Linked DNA regions of Marinoscillum sp. 108. The protein of the gene in region 1 interacts with the protein of each later gene in a pairwise test. Links are inferred from orthologs where the notes say so. Each region holds a gene or a part of one and is shown on either strand. Other genes may lie near its edges.

The links.
Region 2: the proteins of GV030_RS07420 (region 1) and GV030_RS19245 interact in binary tests that used the Escherichia coli proteins (3 or more experiments, as listed by UniProt). The link is inferred for Marinoscillum sp. 108 from one-to-one orthologs.

Annotation. Positions count from the first base shown.
Region 1 is NZ_LR734808.1:1,794,684-1,803,458, reverse strand. Bases 4,185-7,056 are described here. They hold GV030_RS07420 (serine O-acetyltransferase), read right to left. Parts: upstream 6,103-7,056; coding sequence 5,266-6,102; downstream 4,185-5,265. Other genes in these bases: GV030_RS07415 (polysaccharide deacetylase family protein), read right to left, coding at 6,200-7,056; cysM (cysteine synthase CysM), read right to left, coding at 4,384-5,262; GV030_RS07430 (pirin family protein), read right to left, coding at 4,185-4,337. In the rest of the region: GV030_RS07455 (sensor histidine kinase), read left to right, coding at 1-373; GV030_RS07450 (sigma-54 dependent transcriptional regulator), read left to right, coding at 370-1,701; GV030_RS07445 (GNAT family N-acetyltransferase), read right to left, coding at 1,720-2,235; GV030_RS07440 (DUF2179 domain-containing protein), read left to right, coding at 2,321-2,911; GV030_RS07435 (hypothetical protein), read right to left, coding at 2,915-3,223; more of GV030_RS07430, read right to left, coding at 3,333-4,184; more of GV030_RS07415, read right to left, coding at 7,057-7,123; GV030_RS07410 (ABC transporter permease), read right to left, coding at 7,203-8,775.
Region 2 is NZ_LR734817.1:418,633-427,454, forward strand. What follows is about bases 3,008-5,926. They hold GV030_RS19245 (cystathionine beta-synthase), read right to left. Parts: upstream 5,195-5,926; coding sequence 3,821-5,194; downstream 3,008-3,820. Other genes in these bases: GV030_RS19235 (pseudouridine synthase), read left to right, coding at 3,008-3,254; GV030_RS19240 (LytTR family DNA-binding domain-containing protein), read left to right, coding at 3,343-3,696; GV030_RS19250 (bifunctional GNAT family N-acetyltransferase/carbon-nitrogen hydrolase family protein), read left to right, coding at 5,316-5,926. In the rest of the region: GV030_RS19215 (cytochrome c), read left to right, coding at 1-502; GV030_RS19220 (DUF2141 domain-containing protein), read right to left, coding at 506-904; GV030_RS19225 (acyl-CoA desaturase), read right to left, coding at 976-1,752; GV030_RS19230 (sigma-70 family RNA polymerase sigma factor), read right to left, coding at 1,859-2,455; more of GV030_RS19235, read left to right, coding at 2,562-3,007; more of GV030_RS19250, read left to right, coding at 5,927-6,863; GV030_RS19255 (aldo/keto reductase), read right to left, coding at 6,997-7,980; GV030_RS19260 (TIGR00730 family Rossman fold protein), read left to right, coding at 8,139-8,678; GV030_RS19265 (AraC family transcriptional regulator), read left to right, coding at 8,686-8,822.

The DNA.
Region 1 (8,775 bases):
AGAACGGCTGGATCCTAATCTTCCACTGATTCAGGCCGATTCGGTGCAGATGAGTCAGGTGCTCGTCAACCTGATTACCAATGCCATCCATGCGTTGCCGGAGGGCGGTCAGGTGACGGTGAGTACCCGACAAAAGGACAATGCCGTGATACTGGCTGTAAAGGATACGGGTACAGGGATGCCTCCATCTGTGCGAAAGAAGATTTTCGAACCCTTTTTTACCACCAAACCAGTAGGTCAGGGTACGGGTTTGGGATTGTCTGTGGTGCAGGGCATCATAGATTCGCATGACGGCAGCATTCAGGTGACCAGTACCAGGGGCAAAGGTTCAAAATTTGAAATCCGGCTGCCAATCAAACATGTCCAATCATGAAAACAAAAGACTCGGTTCCGCATGAAGTGTTGGTAGTTGATGACTCTTTCGAAACGGTGGAGTTAATCAAACGAAACCTTGAATCCGTAGGCTATCAGGTCTATACTGCCAATAACGTTCAGTCAGCGATAAAGCTCCTGGAGACGATCAATATCGACCTATTGATCACAGACCTGAAAATGCCTGGGGAAAATGGGCTGGCGCTGGTGCGGCATGTGTCGGAAAACTTCAAGTGGGTAGCCATTCTGGTGATCACGGGATTTCCGTCCATTCAGGGGGCGGTGGAGTCTATTAAGATCGGTGCTGAGGAGTACCTGGTGAAGTCGTTTACGGACGAAGAACTATTCAGAGCTGTCGAGAGCGCACTCAATAAGACCAATCGCCGGAAAAAGGAAGGGCAGAACCCCTCCATGCAAAACTTTGGCATTATCGGGGCATCCGATGGAATGATCGGGGTGTTTAATACCATAGCGAAAGCCCGAAGCACCAATGCCACGGTGTTGATACAGGGTGAAAGTGGCACTGGTAAAGAATTGGTAGCGCGGGCTTTGCACTATGGAGGTAGCGATTCTGCTACGCCCTTTGTACCTGTGAACTGCGGAGGGATCCCCGATGCATTGCTCGAGAGCGAGTTGTTTGGGTATGTCAAAGGGGCATTTACCGGAGCAAGTGAAACGCGGGCAGGGTTCTTCCAGACTGCTGATAAGGGAACAATCTTCCTGGATGAAATTAGCAATACGAGTTTGGCCATGCAGGCCAAGCTACTGCGTGTGCTTCAGGAAAAGGAGTTTTACATGGTAGGCTCTAAAAAGTCCCAGAAAGTGAATCTGAGGGTGGTGGCGGCTACCAATGTGGACCTGATGCAGTTGGTCAAGAAAGGCCTGTTTCGGGAAGATCTGTATTACAGGCTGAACATTATTTCCATTGATTTGCCTCCTTTGCGCGAGCGGGGCAACGATATCATTCAGCTGGTGGAGTTTTTTCTAGCCAAATACATACAGGAGCTGGATAAATCAGTGATGCGGTTTTCACCAAAAGCCATCAATGCGCTGAAGGAATACGCGTGGCCTGGCAACGTGAGGGAACTTCAAAATCTTGTTCATCGGCTCGTCATTCTGGCGGATGACACCACCATTGATATACCTGATTTGCCGGAGGCCTTCCGATTTTCAGCGTCTCAGTCAAAGGGGCTGGACAGGAAGCTTGAGGAGGTGATTCAGGAGTACATCGGTGATGTGCTGGCAGCCAATCAGAACAATATATCCCAGGCGGCTAAGGTGTTGGGCATTGACCGAAAAACGCTGCGCGAGCGGATCAAAAAAGCCTGACGGAAAAGCGGAAGGGGTTTATAGCGCGAGCTTCATGATGATGTCGGTCTGCGCATCATCACCAAGCTGAAATACATGGGTGCCAATCTCCTCAAAGCCCATTTTCTCATAAAAACTAAGCGCTTCAGGGTTTTTCTCCCATACTCCCAACCACAGATAGTCGAGTCCTTTTGCCTGTGCCTGTGCTTTGGCATGTTGGATCATTTTCCTGCCAACACCTCGTCCTTTTTGGTCAGTGCTCACATAGATTCGCTCTATTTCTGCACTTTCGGGGTAGTCAGGTTCAGTTTGAGCTTCTGCGTAGTTGATTTTGTAATACCCAATCATTTCTTCATTCAGCTGGCATTTGTAGAATACTGAGTTTTGATTGAGGAGTTCATCTTTGAAGGACCTGGGATCAAAAGCCTCCTTGATGTAGTGCTGAATATTTTCTGTTGAATTCCGGTGGGCGTAGGTAAGAAGAAAATTCTCTTTGGCGAAGGCTAGCAACTCTTGATGATCTTCTTGTCCGGCTTTTACGATCTCCAGATGCATTGATTGAATTTTTTGAAAGCAAAAATAAGGAAGATTTAAACAGTGCCTGTCCGGTGCGGGAAATGAAAAGGACTAGTTTTGCCCAATGGGGCAATCACTTGCGGATTTTTTAGGGATGGATCAATCAACTTTTCAATGGGTATTATTGCCGCTGTTGATTTTCCTGTCCAGAATCATGGACGTGTCCATCAACACCATTCGGATCATCTTTATGCTTCAAAGCAAAAAGGCCATCTCTACCTTCCTGGGCTTTTTCGAATCGCTGATCTGGATATTGGCGATTAGTCAGATTTTTCAGAATATCACCAGCTGGCCTACCTACCTGGCATATGCTTCAGGGTTCGCATCCGGGATTTTTGTGGGGATGATCATTGAAGAAAAACTGGCCATAGGCAGAGTGGTGGTGCGGGTGATCACCCGACAGCCAGCCATGGAGCTCATTGAATATTTCCGGGAAAATTCGTTCAGGTTTTCAAGCGTGGATGCTACCTCAGAGGAGGGCGCAGTGAATATCATCTTCACGGTGATCAAAAGAGAAGCGCTCCCGAAAACCATCAAGGTGATTAAAACTTATAACCCCAAGGCTTTTTACACAGTGGAGGGTGTCAAAAAAGTGAGTGATGATGAAATCCTGGATGAGCGCAGTTTCACCACCAGACGCATATTCAGGCGCTAAAGATCACCACGAAACGGTCTCAAATCTCCCGATCAGAGTCTCTTTTTCATACAGTGCCTTAAACTGTTCGCAGAGCCGGTCATATTCTGCTTTGTTCTCAGCTATGTGGCCTTCGTATGAGGCTCTGGAGATCCACTTGTCAGTGAGTATGTAATGTCCGGTTTCTATGTTTTTGGCCAGGTCCTGCCCCAGGAAGTCGTCGCACGGTTCAAAAAATTTGAACCAGGCTCCATTTTGAGCATACTCTTTTTCAAATTCGGCGGCCGTTTCCGGTTTGCATTCATAGCTCCAGATCAACTGATATATCTTCATGGGTAAAGGGTTTGTCTAAAGCTAATTTTTTTTTCAACCAACGTCAATTCCATTTGGATTTTTTGCAGGAGAAATGTTATTAAATCATTAGAGCGTTCGTCATGCAATCCTACATTTCCTCCAAACGACCATCTGCATGTTTAGCAAAACGTCCTCGCTCACGCGGATGAACATGATCATTTTTGGGCCATGGCCATCCACCAAATTGCGTGCGCTGATAGTCCTGAAGGGCTTGTCTGATCTCATCTTGATTGTTCATTACAAAAGGACCGTACTTAGCCACGGGTTCTCCGATGGGCTTGCCCTGGAGCATTAGTATTCTGGTTTCCGATGTGCCACTTTTGAGTGTGACGGTTTCTGAGGGATTCAGCTCGATGCACTGATGGGATTGCAAGACCTCATCGTTTATCGTCAGGGGTTCTCCCTGGTAAAAATAGATGGAGCGATTGACACCTGCACTTGCCTTGGGTAATTCCCATTCGGCATTGGCATCCATTTTTATGGTCCAGATGGCTACTTCGTGGGCGGGATCAGCTGCCCATGAGTCGGGTGCAGGAGCAGGGGCTTTCACCTCCCCAATGTTTCCGGCCACCACGGTGACGGAGGTTTTTCCATCATCCGATTTGTACATCGGAATTTTCTCGTTCCAGAGCATGGCAAAGTGAGGTTCCACAAACTTGCTCTTTGAGGGCAGGTTAAGCCAAATCTGAAAGAGGAGCAGAGGGTTTTCTTCGTCTTGCTTGAGCAAAGGAAACATTTCGCAGTGATTCACACCTTTTCCGGCAGTCATCCACTGCACATCTCCATTGCCAAACCGGCCTGCAGCACCCAGCGAATCAGAGTGATCTACCAGCCCTTTGGGTACGACAGTCACAGTTTCAAATCCGCGATGTGGGTGCTGTGGAAATCCAGGCACCGTATCGCCGTGGTACATTCTCCACGCATTGGAAGTGTCAAAATCCTGACCGAGATTACGACCTGCAAGCGATGCATCTGGGCCCATTTGAGCATTCCCTTTTGGGTAATCATCTTTGTGGTATACACAAAAAAGGAAGGGATCCTGAGTTTCCCATGGGAAGCCAAGTGGCTTTATATTTTTGATGGCTTTGTTCATCGTTTTGTAAAATTTAGATTAGAACTGTGAAGAGCGGATTTTGGTTTCAATCAAACAGTCCGGAGCTCAGGTATCTTTCTCCTATGTCGCATACAATGAAAACAATCAACCCATGATCGATTTCTTCAGCTACCTGCAATGCGGCAGTGAGTGCTCCACCGCTGCTCATCCCTGAGAGGATGGCTTCTTCTCTTGCCAGCCTTCTGGCCATGTTTCTGGCGGCCGTTTCGCTCACATCGATCACTCTGTCTACTCGTTTAGGGTCAAAGATTTTAGGAAGAAATTCTGGTGACCATCGCCTGATGCCTGGGATAGAGGAGCCTTCGGTGGGTTGTGTTCCCACGATCTGTATGTCGGGGTTTTGTTCTTTCAAGTATCGGGAAACCCCCATAATGGTGCCCGTGGTGCCCATGGCGGAGACAAAATGGGTCACCTGACCTTCGGTGTCTCTCCAGATTTCCGGGCCTGTGGTTTTGTAATGCATGCCGTAGTTGTCCGGATTGGCAAACTGATTGAGCATGAAATAACCCTCTTTGGTGGCTTTTTCTTCCGCCAGCTCCCTTGAGTATTCTATGGTTCGTTCGGCAGGGGTGAGAATCACCTCCGCACCATAGGCCCTCATAGCCTGAATGCGCTCCACCGTGCTGTTTTCAGGCATCAGCAGGGTCATGTGTAGTCCTGCCGACTGTGCAATCATGGCCAGCGCAATACCGGTATTGCCACTGGTGGCTTCTATCAGTCGGTCGCCCTTTTTGATGTCACCCCGTTTGAGGGCTTCGCTGATCATACCAAAAGCCGCCCGGTCTTTGACACTACCGCCCGGATTTTGACCTTCCAGCTTACCGAAGATTTTCACTCCGGGTTTTTGATTGATTTTGGTAATCTCCACCAGGGGAGTATTTCCTATCAGGTCTAGTAAATTCATGGATCAGGCTTGCTTTACGATGATGAGGTCTGGTTTGGATTCATTGTCTTCATGCATCAGGGCCTGATAATACACTCTCGAATTGGCCGGGATGCTCTTGGTGAGCCATACGTTTCCACCGATAATGGAGTGTTTGCCTATGCGCGTTTTTCCTCCCAAAATGGTAGCACCCGCATAGATGACCACATGGTCCTCAATGGTAGGGTGACGTTTTACTTTAGCGTCTTTTTTATCCACACTGAGTGCTCCCAGAGTTACTCCCTGGTAGATTTTTACGTGCTTGCCGATCACGGTCGTTTCCCCGATTACTATCCCGGTGCCATGGTCAATGCAAAAGTGCTCACCAATGATGGCATTGGGGTGTATGTCTATTCCGGTTTTGCTGTGGGCATGCTCCGTGATGATCCTCGGGATATTTTTTACCCCCAGGAGCGCCAGCTCATGAGCCAGGCGGTAGGAGGCAATGGCATAAAAGCCAGGATAGGAGCGAATGATCTCTGAGTGATCAGAAGCAGCAGGGTCGCCTTGAAACATCGCTTCGATATCCAGCGCCAGCCGATCATAGAGTACCGGAAGACTGGTGAAGAAAGCCTCAATGATTTCCTGTTTGTTGTCTCCGGACAATGATATGTTATTGGTGAGAATACTCTTGAGTTTGGTTTGAAGCTGTTCGAGAATCTGTCCTACCTGCTCTTCAGATTTGGCTGGGTGGCTGGAAAAATCAGGAAACAATACACCGAGCAAATCATTGAAAAATCCAATGATGGATGATGTGGCCGGGATTTTAGTGTATTCCTGATGTGAGTGAAAAATCTTATGGATGAAATTTTGGTCCATCATGTGTCTTTGATTACATAATTAAAACTCGAACGTGGGGTGATGGATTAATGTTTATTTCAAAAAGTCGTGCAGCGCACATTTCCGGGGTTTTCAGATTTTATCGATTGTTATACAAGGATAAAATTTCCTGATCAATTTCCGGTTCTATTTTCAACCATTCTGTTGATTTTTCCTTGTCCCACCGATAAAGCCAGCTGATGCCCCATTTGCCCAAATAGTAATCCTTGCGCTGGTAGGCCTCATCTTGCAATACTTCTTTCAATGAGGTAAACTCATATCCACGCTGCTTTAGTTCCTGATAGAGGATGCCCATATAGTCGGCATTGATGGCATTGGCATGGCACAGATAAACGTGGGCAATGTTTCTTCCTATCACTTCTTTAGCCACTTCTTCCATGAAGTCAAACATCCGAAGGGTGTGGGCTACATAGGCGGCGCCTGTTCTTTGCATGAGGGAGGTGTCTCCGGCCCTGAGCGCATCCACATATGCTGTATTGAATATGTAGTCTGAACCATCCACGGTCACCGGAGCTATTTCATAAGCCCTAGCACTTAGAAAAGCTTCGAAGGAGGCCTTGGTGGTACTGTCCGGGCCGGTATGAAGGTATGGATGCCGGAAGTATCTCAGGGTTTGTCCACGTTCTTCCATGAGCGCCTTTGTGACCTCCTCACCTTTGATCACATCATTTTGATATTCCTCCAGAGGGGTTCTGGAGAGCGAAGGATGACTATAGGTATGATTGCCGAGCTCGAGGCCCGCATCCAGCCAGGACTTCAAAATGTTTATTCTGGTGACTGTTTCACCAGTGACATCAAGTTTCTTTTCATTGACAAAGCCTACTGCCGGGACACCAAACGTTGCGCAATCAGCGATGATTTGTCTATTAACCGCTATGGTATGCTCCAGAGAAATATAGGGCCCATTGAGGACCAGGTCATCATAGGTGATGGCTACCTGTTTTTGAGCTGCCACCTGGAAGAAGCCCAGGGCGGCAAGCAGAAGGGCTAACGCTTGTTTCATGAGTTAAAGCTAGCGACAAAAAATAAAGCAGGGCCAGAAAGCAATTCTATACTTCCAGGCCCTGCTTCTGTCACTTGACTTATTCGTATTTCAGGTTCTCGGCAGGATTACTACTGGCGGCCCGCAGCGCATGGTATCCGGTGGTGACCACCGTGATGGCTGAGATGATAATGAGCACCAGTATATAGAGCAGGTAATTCATCTCTACGTGGTATTCGAAGGTGTCCAGCCATTCACCCATGAAGTAGTAAGCAAACCCAAAGGCCGGTAAGGCTCCCAATGCAACAAGGATGATGAAATCCTTAACCAGCAGGGTCACCAGACCAGAAACATTGGCACCCAGCACTTTTCTGATACTGATTTCCTTGGTGCGCTGCTCCGCAATGAAAGAAGCAAGGCCCAGGAGCCCCAGGCAGGCGATGAAAATCATCATCACCGAAAAACCAAGGAACAGGCGTCCTCTGAGCTGGTCAGTTTCATACTGCTCCATGAAGTCTTCATCCAAAAAGCTGTATTCAAAGGGCATATTAGGAAATACCTCATTCCAGATAGTCTCTATGCTGCGAATGGAAGCGTTTAAGTCGCCACCTACTTTTATCAGCACATTGGAGTTGTTCAGGCTCGGAATAAAGAGAAGCGCTTCAATGGGGTCGTACAGAGATCTTTGGTGGAAGTCTTTGACCACTCCCACGACCTTGTGAAATTTGGTGCTGTCCCGGTCAAACTGAAACTTTTTTCCGATAGGGTCTGACCACCCCATGCGGGCCACCATGGCTTCGTTGATCATTACCGCTGAAGCAGTGTCTGTGGGATAATTGGAGGAGATGTTTCTACCGGCAGCTAGATCAATCCCTAATACCGGCAAGTAGTCATAATCGATTCCGTAAGAATCGACACCATACTGTTCCATTGTGCCATCGTTGGTCTCCACGCTCATGACATTTTTACCAAATCCACGTCCGGGGGAAGTGGTGGAGGTAGTAGCTCCCTTGATGTTGGGGTTTTCCAGTAGTTTGTTTTTGAGTACTGGCCATTTCTCACGGGCAGGATCATTGTCCAGTACCAATCTCAGTACCTGGTCTTTGTCGAATCCCAGGTCTTTGTGTCGGAGATACTGCATCTGATCGTAGATAATGAGTGTGCCCACCAGCATGAAAATGGAAATAGCAAACTGAATGCCCACGAGGATACTTCTGAGTACTTTGTTGCCTGCGCGGCCTCCCTTTCCTTTGAGTACCACAATGGGCTTGAAGGCTGAAAGATAAAATGCCGGGTAGCTACCACTGAGCACACCTGTGATGAGAAACATGATGCCAATGGCTAGAAGTACACCCGGGGCTAGCAAATTGCCAATGCTGAGGTTGGTTTGCAGCTGATTGTTCAGCAAGGGTACGAGAATTAGTAGGAGCAGCAGGCTGAGAAAAAGCGCGAAGACTGTGAGCAGAATGGACTCAGTCATAAACTGCCGGATGAGCATGCCGCGCTGAGCACCCATTACCTTTCGGATACCGACTTCCAGTGCGCGTTTCATAGACCTGGCCGTGGAGAGGTTCATGTAGTTGATGCTGGCGATGAGGATCAGGAAGATGGCTACTGCCCCGAAAATGTAGATGTATTTGATATTGCCGAGGGGCTCGGGCTCTCCCTGAAAA
Region 2 (8,822 bases), on another replicon or contig:
AGACTGGGAAATGCAAAGTGTATTGGCCTACTTCTGGTCGTTACAGATGCAAATCGGAGATTTAAACCTTTCCGATTCGGAAAAAAAACAACTGGCAGGACCCACCCTCACCAACGAAGAGAAAATAGCCCTGGTCAAGTCCCAATATCTGCAAAAGTCCCCGGCCACCTTTGCGAACCCACCTGATAACAAGAAAAAAGGGTATCCTTATGAAGGAGACCCCAAACTAGGGAAGGGCATCTATGAACTGGGATGTCAGCACTGTCACAGACCTGAAGGGGAAAGTGATGTAGTGTTTGATAACAGTAACCTTACCTATAAGTGGCTGAAAAAGCACATTCCTGACAACTCAGAATTGTCGATTTATGAAATCATCAGAAAGGGTACCTATGCGGAGTATGGCCATAAGGAATACATGCCACATTACACCCAGGAAAAGATGTCTGACAGGCAGCTGGAGCATCTGCGTGCCTTTATAGAGCACCCCGAAGATGCCAAGTAGATGCTACTGTAGCGCTATCCTCAGGGTATCGCCACTGCCCAAAAAGACCTTTGCATCGTCAAAGGAGGGTGGCCCAAAGGTACCCCGGGCGTTATTGGAGAATCCATAGCGTTCCGTTGGGATGCCAAAAAAGTTTTTATTGAGCTTGCCATCTTCATTCACATCATGCATGACCGCAAGAGCATATTCCCCTTCGGGTAAATCTATCATGAAAGTCAGGGTACCGCTCTCTCTTACTTGAATGACATAACCCTGGGTCATCTGGGACTCATCCAGATAATTCTCGCGTGTGTTGTATGCGGCGATGAGCAAATTCCCGATGGGCTTTTTAATACCACTTATTTCCAACTTCACCTCATTGGGTGTGAGCAACAAAAGGACAATGAGGAGTATGTTGATCATGAAAGGGCTATTTATAAAAAAGCCTGACTTGATCTTTCAAGTCAGGCTTTAATATATTCAAACCTGCAACTCTACGCTGCAGCTTTCTTTTCTGTTTTTTCCAATTTCACGGTTTTTTGCTTCGCTACCTGGATGACTCCCACAGCGTTCAGCACTTTGATCACCTGATAGGTAGGATCAATCTCATGCCATCTCACGCCACCAAAGTTTGGTCTTGAGCCATGCTTGTGGTGATTGTTGTGATAACTCTCGCCCATCATCAGGAAGTCTAAAGGCAGGAAGTTTTTGGAAGTATCTCCCACTTCAAAGTTTCTGTATCCGTAGATGTGTGCAAACCAGTTGATAATGGCTCCGTGGATAGGAGACAACAACCACTGCGCTGGCAACAACAACCACAACCACCATACATCGGCATAAAACCAATATACCATGAAGTATGAAGTGGCCCAGAATAATCTGGAAACCCATGAGCGAGCGAATTTATCAAATGCATGCCACTGCGGCACACCCTCTGTAAATCGCTTGTCTACGTCTACTTTTTTATTAGTAATGTCTGAATAGATGCTTTTGGTCTTCCACATCATCTTAAAGATGGTCTCATCGTACTTCGGTGAGTGTGGGTCATTTTCCGTATCTGCAAAAGCGTGGTGCATTCTGTGCATCACACCATACCCATAAGGACTCAGGTAATTGGAGCCCTGAAATAACCAGGTCAATACGAAGAATACTTTCTCCATGAAAGGACTCATAGTAAACGCTTTGTGCGCTGCGTATCTATGCAGGAAAAACGTTTGAAAGAATAGCGACAAATACCAGTGCGCTATGAAAAAGGTGATAATTACTGCCATTTAATTTGTTTTACTTCTGTTTTGTGAAGGGGTTCTTTCCCTCAGTCATTAGTAAAGACAAAGTCGTGGCTGGTTTGTGACAGAAATCCGAAAAATATTTTCGAAATTATTTTATTTCCTTTTGCTCATCATTCAGATGATTGATCAAATCATCGAAATTTCCATCAGAACAGGCTTTTTGAAAAGCAGAAAAGTATTTTTCAGAGTCGAAAGAATAGGTGAATTTGTCAGTCTCCCGGGCTAGTTTTTCCTTAGCACGGCACACCATCTGGCGACAATGATCCTTCTTCTTATTGAATATCTGCTGTAGCTCATCGTACTCAAAATCGAAACCCTCTCTGAGCAGGTACAATCCACGCTCCAAAGGCCCCAATTTTTTATGCAGCACGCTCAGCATGGCATCCAGCTCCTGCCTAAAGTCCAGGCTGGAGAAGTCTATTTTCTCAAAAAGTTCTGGCAGTTTCACTGATTCTAGGTACTCCTTTTTCTTTTGCTTCAGGCTATTGAGATGATTGAGGCAGTTATTGGTCACCGAGCGAATCAGATAGGCCTTGGTATTCTCTATTTTCTTAGGATCCACCGCCAGATACTTCAAAAAAGCATCCTGCACCATGTCCTCCGCATCGTGCATGCAGCCCAGCATTTTGAATGCAATAGATTGCAGCAGGGGTTGGTATAACGTGATGTTGGCTGAGTGGGTCATGGTATATTTAAAGTGCAAAGTTAACTAAGAAGTGTGAAAACTAAAGCCGGAAGGGCATTACCACAAAATATATTTGAAGATTTGCAATTCGCATAGATTTTAGAGCGTGTTAGAGATACTTTATCAAGATGATCACCTGGTCGGGATCAACAAACCTCCCGGGTTATTGGTTCACAGATCGCCCATAGCCAAAGATGCTGAAGAGTTTGCGGTGCAGCTGCTCCGTGATCAGCTGGAAATGCACGTGTATCCGGCCCACAGGCTGGACAGAAAGACCTCCGGGGTATTGCTCTTTGCTTTGGAAAAAGACATTCACCGCGCCCTGAACCTCCAGTTTGCCGAAAAGACCGTGAGCAAAACCTACTATGCCATCGTACGCGGATTCATCCCGGATGCAGGCACCATAGACTATCCACTGAAGCGGGAAGATGGCAAGGAGCAAGAGGCCGTGACTCATTTTGAATGTGTAGCGAAAGCCGAACTGGATGTTCCTTTTGGCAAACATGCCACCTCGCGCTATTCGCTTGTGAAAGTGAAACCTGAAACCGGCCGAATGCATCAAATCAGGAAACACTTTGCGCACATCCTCCACCCCATTATCGGCGATCGACCACATGGGTGTAACAAGCAGAACAAACTTTTCAAAGAAAAATGGGATCTGATGGAAATGATGTTGCATGCTCATGAACTCACATTTATCCACCCGCAGAGCAGTTTACCTGTCACCATCAAGGCCGGCTTTCCAGACGAATTTCGCCGAATGATGATGCTTATGGAGTTTGAGATTCCCAGTGCATAAAACGATTCGGGGAAGATCCTGAAATTGACTTATGGGTTTCTCCCCGACATTGCCATAAATTCTCTAATATTGAAGAAAAAACATCAAGATGATCAAATGCCTGGCTATTGATGACGATCCGCTTTTCCTGAAAATGCTCATGGTGCTGTTCAATGACATCAAGTCTGCAGAACTAATTGCCACCTACAACAATCCGGTAGAGGGTATGATGGCCACTGTGAAATCCAAACCAGATGTACTGCTGCTCGATTTGGAAATGCCCTATCTGGATGGATTTGAAGCACTGGAAACCCTGGATGTACCACCAAAGGTCATTGTGATCTCAGGACACCTGAACGAACCACGGAATACCGTGATTCCTATCAGCCGGTACATCAGCAAATCTGAGGTACAATCGGCTGTGATGCTGGAGGCAGCGATCAAAGAAGTGATGGGTGTATAAACTCCTCTTAACAAAAAAATCCCTCATCATTATCAGATGAGGGACTGCAAGCAAAGAGTTAGTATTTATTTTATAATAACCTAAAGGTAGAAAATCCTTTAGTGATTCAAAAATGAATGCCTGCCTATTCGCTAATGGCCATCAACAGATCACTCTGAGTGACAATGTGCACCACATTCTGATGGTCCCTTACCAGCAACGCTTTATTCTCTTTCTGAATCAATGAGGACAGCACATCGATGGTATTGTCCATCCCCACAAATTGGAACGGAGAATCCATAATGTCGCTGACCGGCTGATTTTTGATGTCCGGGTTTTGCAATAGACTCTTGAGGACATGGGTATCATTCAGACTGCCCACAAACTCATCGCCATCCACCACCGGCACCTGATCTATCCCGTATTGGTTCATGGTGAGAATGGCTTCTCCCACTTTCAGGTTTTTATCGATGGTCTTCAGGCCAGAACTTCCGTTACGGCTGCTGATGATATCCTTGGCCGTAGCAAACTTCCTGGTCTCCAGAAAACCATGATCCTTCATCCAGTTGTCGTTGTAAACCTTGCCCAGGTAACGTGTGCCATGGTCAGGCAACAGAATGACCATCACATCATCTTCTTTCAAGTGATCTCTGGCAAACTCCAGTGCTCCATGCACTGCAGAACCACAAGACCAGCCACAAAACAGGCCCTCTTCTCTGGCCAGCCTTCTGGCCATCACTGCTCCATCCTTATCTGTCACTTTCACGATGTGATCGATCATATCAAAATCCACATTCTTTGGCAGGATGTCCTCGCCAATCCCTTCGGTGAGATAAGGGTAGATTTCTTTTTCATCAAAAATGCCGGTCTCCTTATATTTCTTAAAAACCGAACCATAAGAATCAATGGCAACCGACACTACCTCCTTTTTCTGCTCTTTCAGGTATTTGGAAGTCCCGCAAATGGTTCCTCCGGTGCCCATTCCAGCTGCATAGTGGGTAATTTTTCCATCCGTGTCATTCCATATTTCAGGCCCGGTAGACTCGTAGTGCGCAAGTGTATTGGAGGGGTTGTCGTACTGATTGGGGTAAATCGAGTTCGGAATGTCCTCATTGAGTTTTTTGGCGACGGAGTAATATGACCTGGGATCATCCGGTGAGACGTTGGTGGGGCAAACGATCACCTCCGCGCCCACAGCCCGTAGGATGTCCATTTTTTCCTGCGACTGTTTATCAGCCAAGGTGAAAATACATTTGTAGCCTTTGGCCTGAGCCACCAGTGCCAGTCCCATCCCTGTATTGCCCGAAGTACCCTCGATGATGGTGCCACCAGGCTTTAGCTGCCCTGATTTCTCTGCATCCTCAATCATCTTGAGCGCAATCCTGTCTTTTACAGAATTGCCCGGATTAAAATATTCTACCTTCACCAGTATAGTCCCTTTGATGCCCTTATTCACCCGGTTGAGCTTCACAAGGGGCGTGTTCCCAATGGTTTCTATCAGCGTATTGTAGTATCGCATGTGTGTCTGTTGTTTATTTTGCGCAAATTTATGGAATAAGGAAACGCGCAGCCTGAAGTAAAAGATTCTTTTTCAAGAACTTTCAATCAAAACTGTCGTATGCTGGTTAATTCATATAGATATGACGAATAAAAAGGAACCCGTTCTCTCTGGAGAACTCAATGTACAACTCAGACACTTGCAACTCTCTGACTATCCCGAGCTGCGCGAAATCATGGAACTCGCCTATAAGGGGATCGATGAGCCCTATTGGGAAAGAATGGACATCAAGCGGTTGCTCAAGATTTTCCCGGAAGGGCAGCTCTGCGTAGAGGTAGATGGCAAAATGGTGGCTGCAGCGCTGGCCATCATAGTGGATTATAAGAAATTTGGTGACAACCATACTTATAAGCAAATCGTGGGCAATGACTCCTTCAGCACGCATGACGATGCTGGAAATGTGCTGTATGGGATAGACGTATTTGTGCATCCCGACTACCGCGGGCTCAGGCTGGGCCGTAGACTATATGATAGCCGAAAGGAGCTTTGCGAAAACCTGAACCTCAAGTCCATAGTAGCTGGCGGCCGCATCCCCAACTATGAGAAGTATGCCAAGGACATGACGCCCCGTCAATACATAGACGCGGTGAAGAACCGTGAAATCAATGACCCGATCTTGAACTTTCAGATTGGGAACGACTTTCACGTGAAGAAGATTCTCAAAAACTACCTGCCCGGAGATAGTAAATCCAAAGACTATGCTACCCTGCTGGAGTGGAACAATATCTATTACGCCGAGACGGAAAAGCTCATCAACGCTCCCAGAACCTACGTGCGTGTAGGTCTGGTGCAGTGGCAAATGCGTCCTTTCAAAGACCTGGAGTCACTCGTGGAGCAGATGGAGTACTTCATTGATGCGTTTGGCGATTACCAGTCAGATTTCATCCTTTTCCCGGAGCTCTTCAATGCTCCACTCATGGCGGAGTTTAACCACCTGGGAGAGCCGGAAGCCATCAGAGGTCTGGCCAAGTATACCCACGCTTTGCGCGAAAAGTTTACCGAGTTTGCCATCTCTTACAATGTGAACATCATCACAGGCTCCATGCCGGAGATAGAGAATGAAAAACTCTACAATGTCTCTTATCTCTGCCGACGTGATGGCTCATGGGACAGCTACAAGAAAATTCACATCACACCCTCAGAGCAAAACTCCTGGGGAATGACAGGCGGTGACAAAGTAAAGGTCTTCGATACAGATGCCGGAAAAATCGGAATCACCATTTGCTACGATTCGGAGTTTCCGGAAATCTCCAGGTTATATGCGGAGCAAGGCATGCAAATCCTGTTTGTACCCTTCCTTACAGACACACAGAATGGATACAACAGGGTGCGCTACTGTGCACAGGCCCGGGCGATAGAAAATGAGTGTTATGTGGCCATCGCGGGATGCGTGGGTAATTTGCCCAAGGTGAACAACATGGACATCCAATATGCCCAAAGTGCCATCTTCACTCCCTCTGACTTTGCGTTCCCCACCAATGCCATCAAGGCTGAAGCTACGCCAAACACCGAGATGACGGTGATTGGGGATCTGGATTTGGAGCTGCTCAAGGAGCTCCACGAGTTTGGCAGTGTAAGAAACCTAAAGGACAGAAGGCTTGATCTTTACAATATCAAACTCAAAAAGTAGGGAGAGCAAATACCTCATAAATGGTATTGTGATTGGCCCAGCTTTTGCCGACCTTAGTAAAACGATTGAGTAGCGTACATACTTCATCAATCCTCTTCAGATTACGCACCTTTTTGGTGCGTAATTTTTTTGTCTACCACAGGTGATGTACCTCCGGTCGGATGTATTCATCATAGATGTCTTTCACAGCTGTCATCTGCTCATCATCCAACGCTGGCAAATCACCCACCTTCAAATTGGAGATCACTTGCTCGGGTCTGCTGGCACCGGGTATCACCGTGCTCACTTCCGGAAATTGTAAAATCCACTTCAGGGCATATTGATACAGGGCCTCCTGCCCAAAAACAGACTTTAACTTACTGACCGCCTGAAGTCCCTGATCTAATGGCACGCCTGAAAAGGTCTCGCCCTTATCAAATACTTCACCATTTCTATTGAAAGCCCGGTGATCGTTTTTGTCAAACTCCCGATCGGCAGACATCTTGCCACTCAGCAGCCCACTGGCCAGCGGCACCCTGGCTATGATGCCAATATTGCGCTCACTCAATAGCTTAAAACAATCCTCGGCTGGCTTCTGGCGAAACATATTGAAGATGATCTGAACACTCTCCACCACATCGTAATCTGCAGCCATCCTCGCTTCCTTCACTTTCTCCACACTCACTCCAAAATGCCGCACCCGGCCTGAAGCCTTGATCTTCTCCAACCTGGCAAACACGTCATCAAATTGATAAACGGGTGTAGGAGGACAGTGAAGCTGCACCAGGTCCAGGTATTGAAGCCCGGTATTTTTCAATGCCTCGTCCACGAAAGCCTCCATGGCTTCTGGTGTATAAGCATCCGCCACGTGTGGGTTCAGCCTTCGGCCAATTTTGGTGGCTATGATCAGCTTATCCCGGTTTTCCTTGACAAACCCTGCCACGGCACGTTCGCTTTGCTGGTCATCATACACATCCGCAGTATCCAGAAAATTCACCCCGTTTTCTACAGCAGTGCTGATGATTCGTTCGGCAGCTTTTTCATCAAACTCACCACCCCAGCCACCTCCTACCTGCCAGGTGCCCAGTGAGATTTCTGAAATTTTGAGACCTGTTTTTCCTAAAATTCGATATTGCATGGGCCTTTGGTTTTAACGTATTGAATGAATAACTCCGAAAATTGTTCGTCGGCAATTTCTACCCTCCCTTCGAAAAATGAAAGTCTTGCGGGTTAAAGATTTCGGGGTTCAGGGATAGTTTACCTATTTTTAGCCTGCACCAACAATCCCTCATCCTCATGACCAAACGACTCGCCGTATTTTGTGGTTCCAGTACCGGAAAAAACATCAGCTATTCCCAGGCAGCCAGCGCCGTGGGTAAGCTTATGAGTGAGCAAGGAATAGGGGTGGTCTATGGAGGTGGTAAAATAGGCCTGATGGGAGTGGTGGCCGATGCTGCCCTGGCCCATGGTGGAGAAGTGATCGGGGTGATCCCCGAAAAGTTGATGACCAGGGAAGTAGGACATACGGGGCTTACAGAACTGCGCGTAGTAGCCACCATGCATGAGCGCAAGGCCATCATGGCAGAGCTATCAGATGGTTTTATCGCTCTCCCTGGTGGCATTGGCACCATCGAAGAAATCATAGAGGTATTCACCTGGCACCAGATCGGGTATCACAACAAGCGCTGTGGCTTCCTCAATACCGATGGCTACTATGATAAGCTGTTCGGCTTTATTGATCACATGGTGGAAGAAGGATTCCTGTCCGCCAAACAACGCAATGAACTCACCATCTCGGAAGACCCGGAGGAGCTGATCAGGTTAATGATCAAATAAAAGCCAAATGTTTCTCACGGTCCATATTCCCACATACCCCATCAATCAGCTCGTAGAAAGCATCACCTACTATTCTAACTATTCGGTGGAGCACTTTGCCGAGAGACTCTTGCCTGATGGACATGCGGACTTTATTGTGAACCT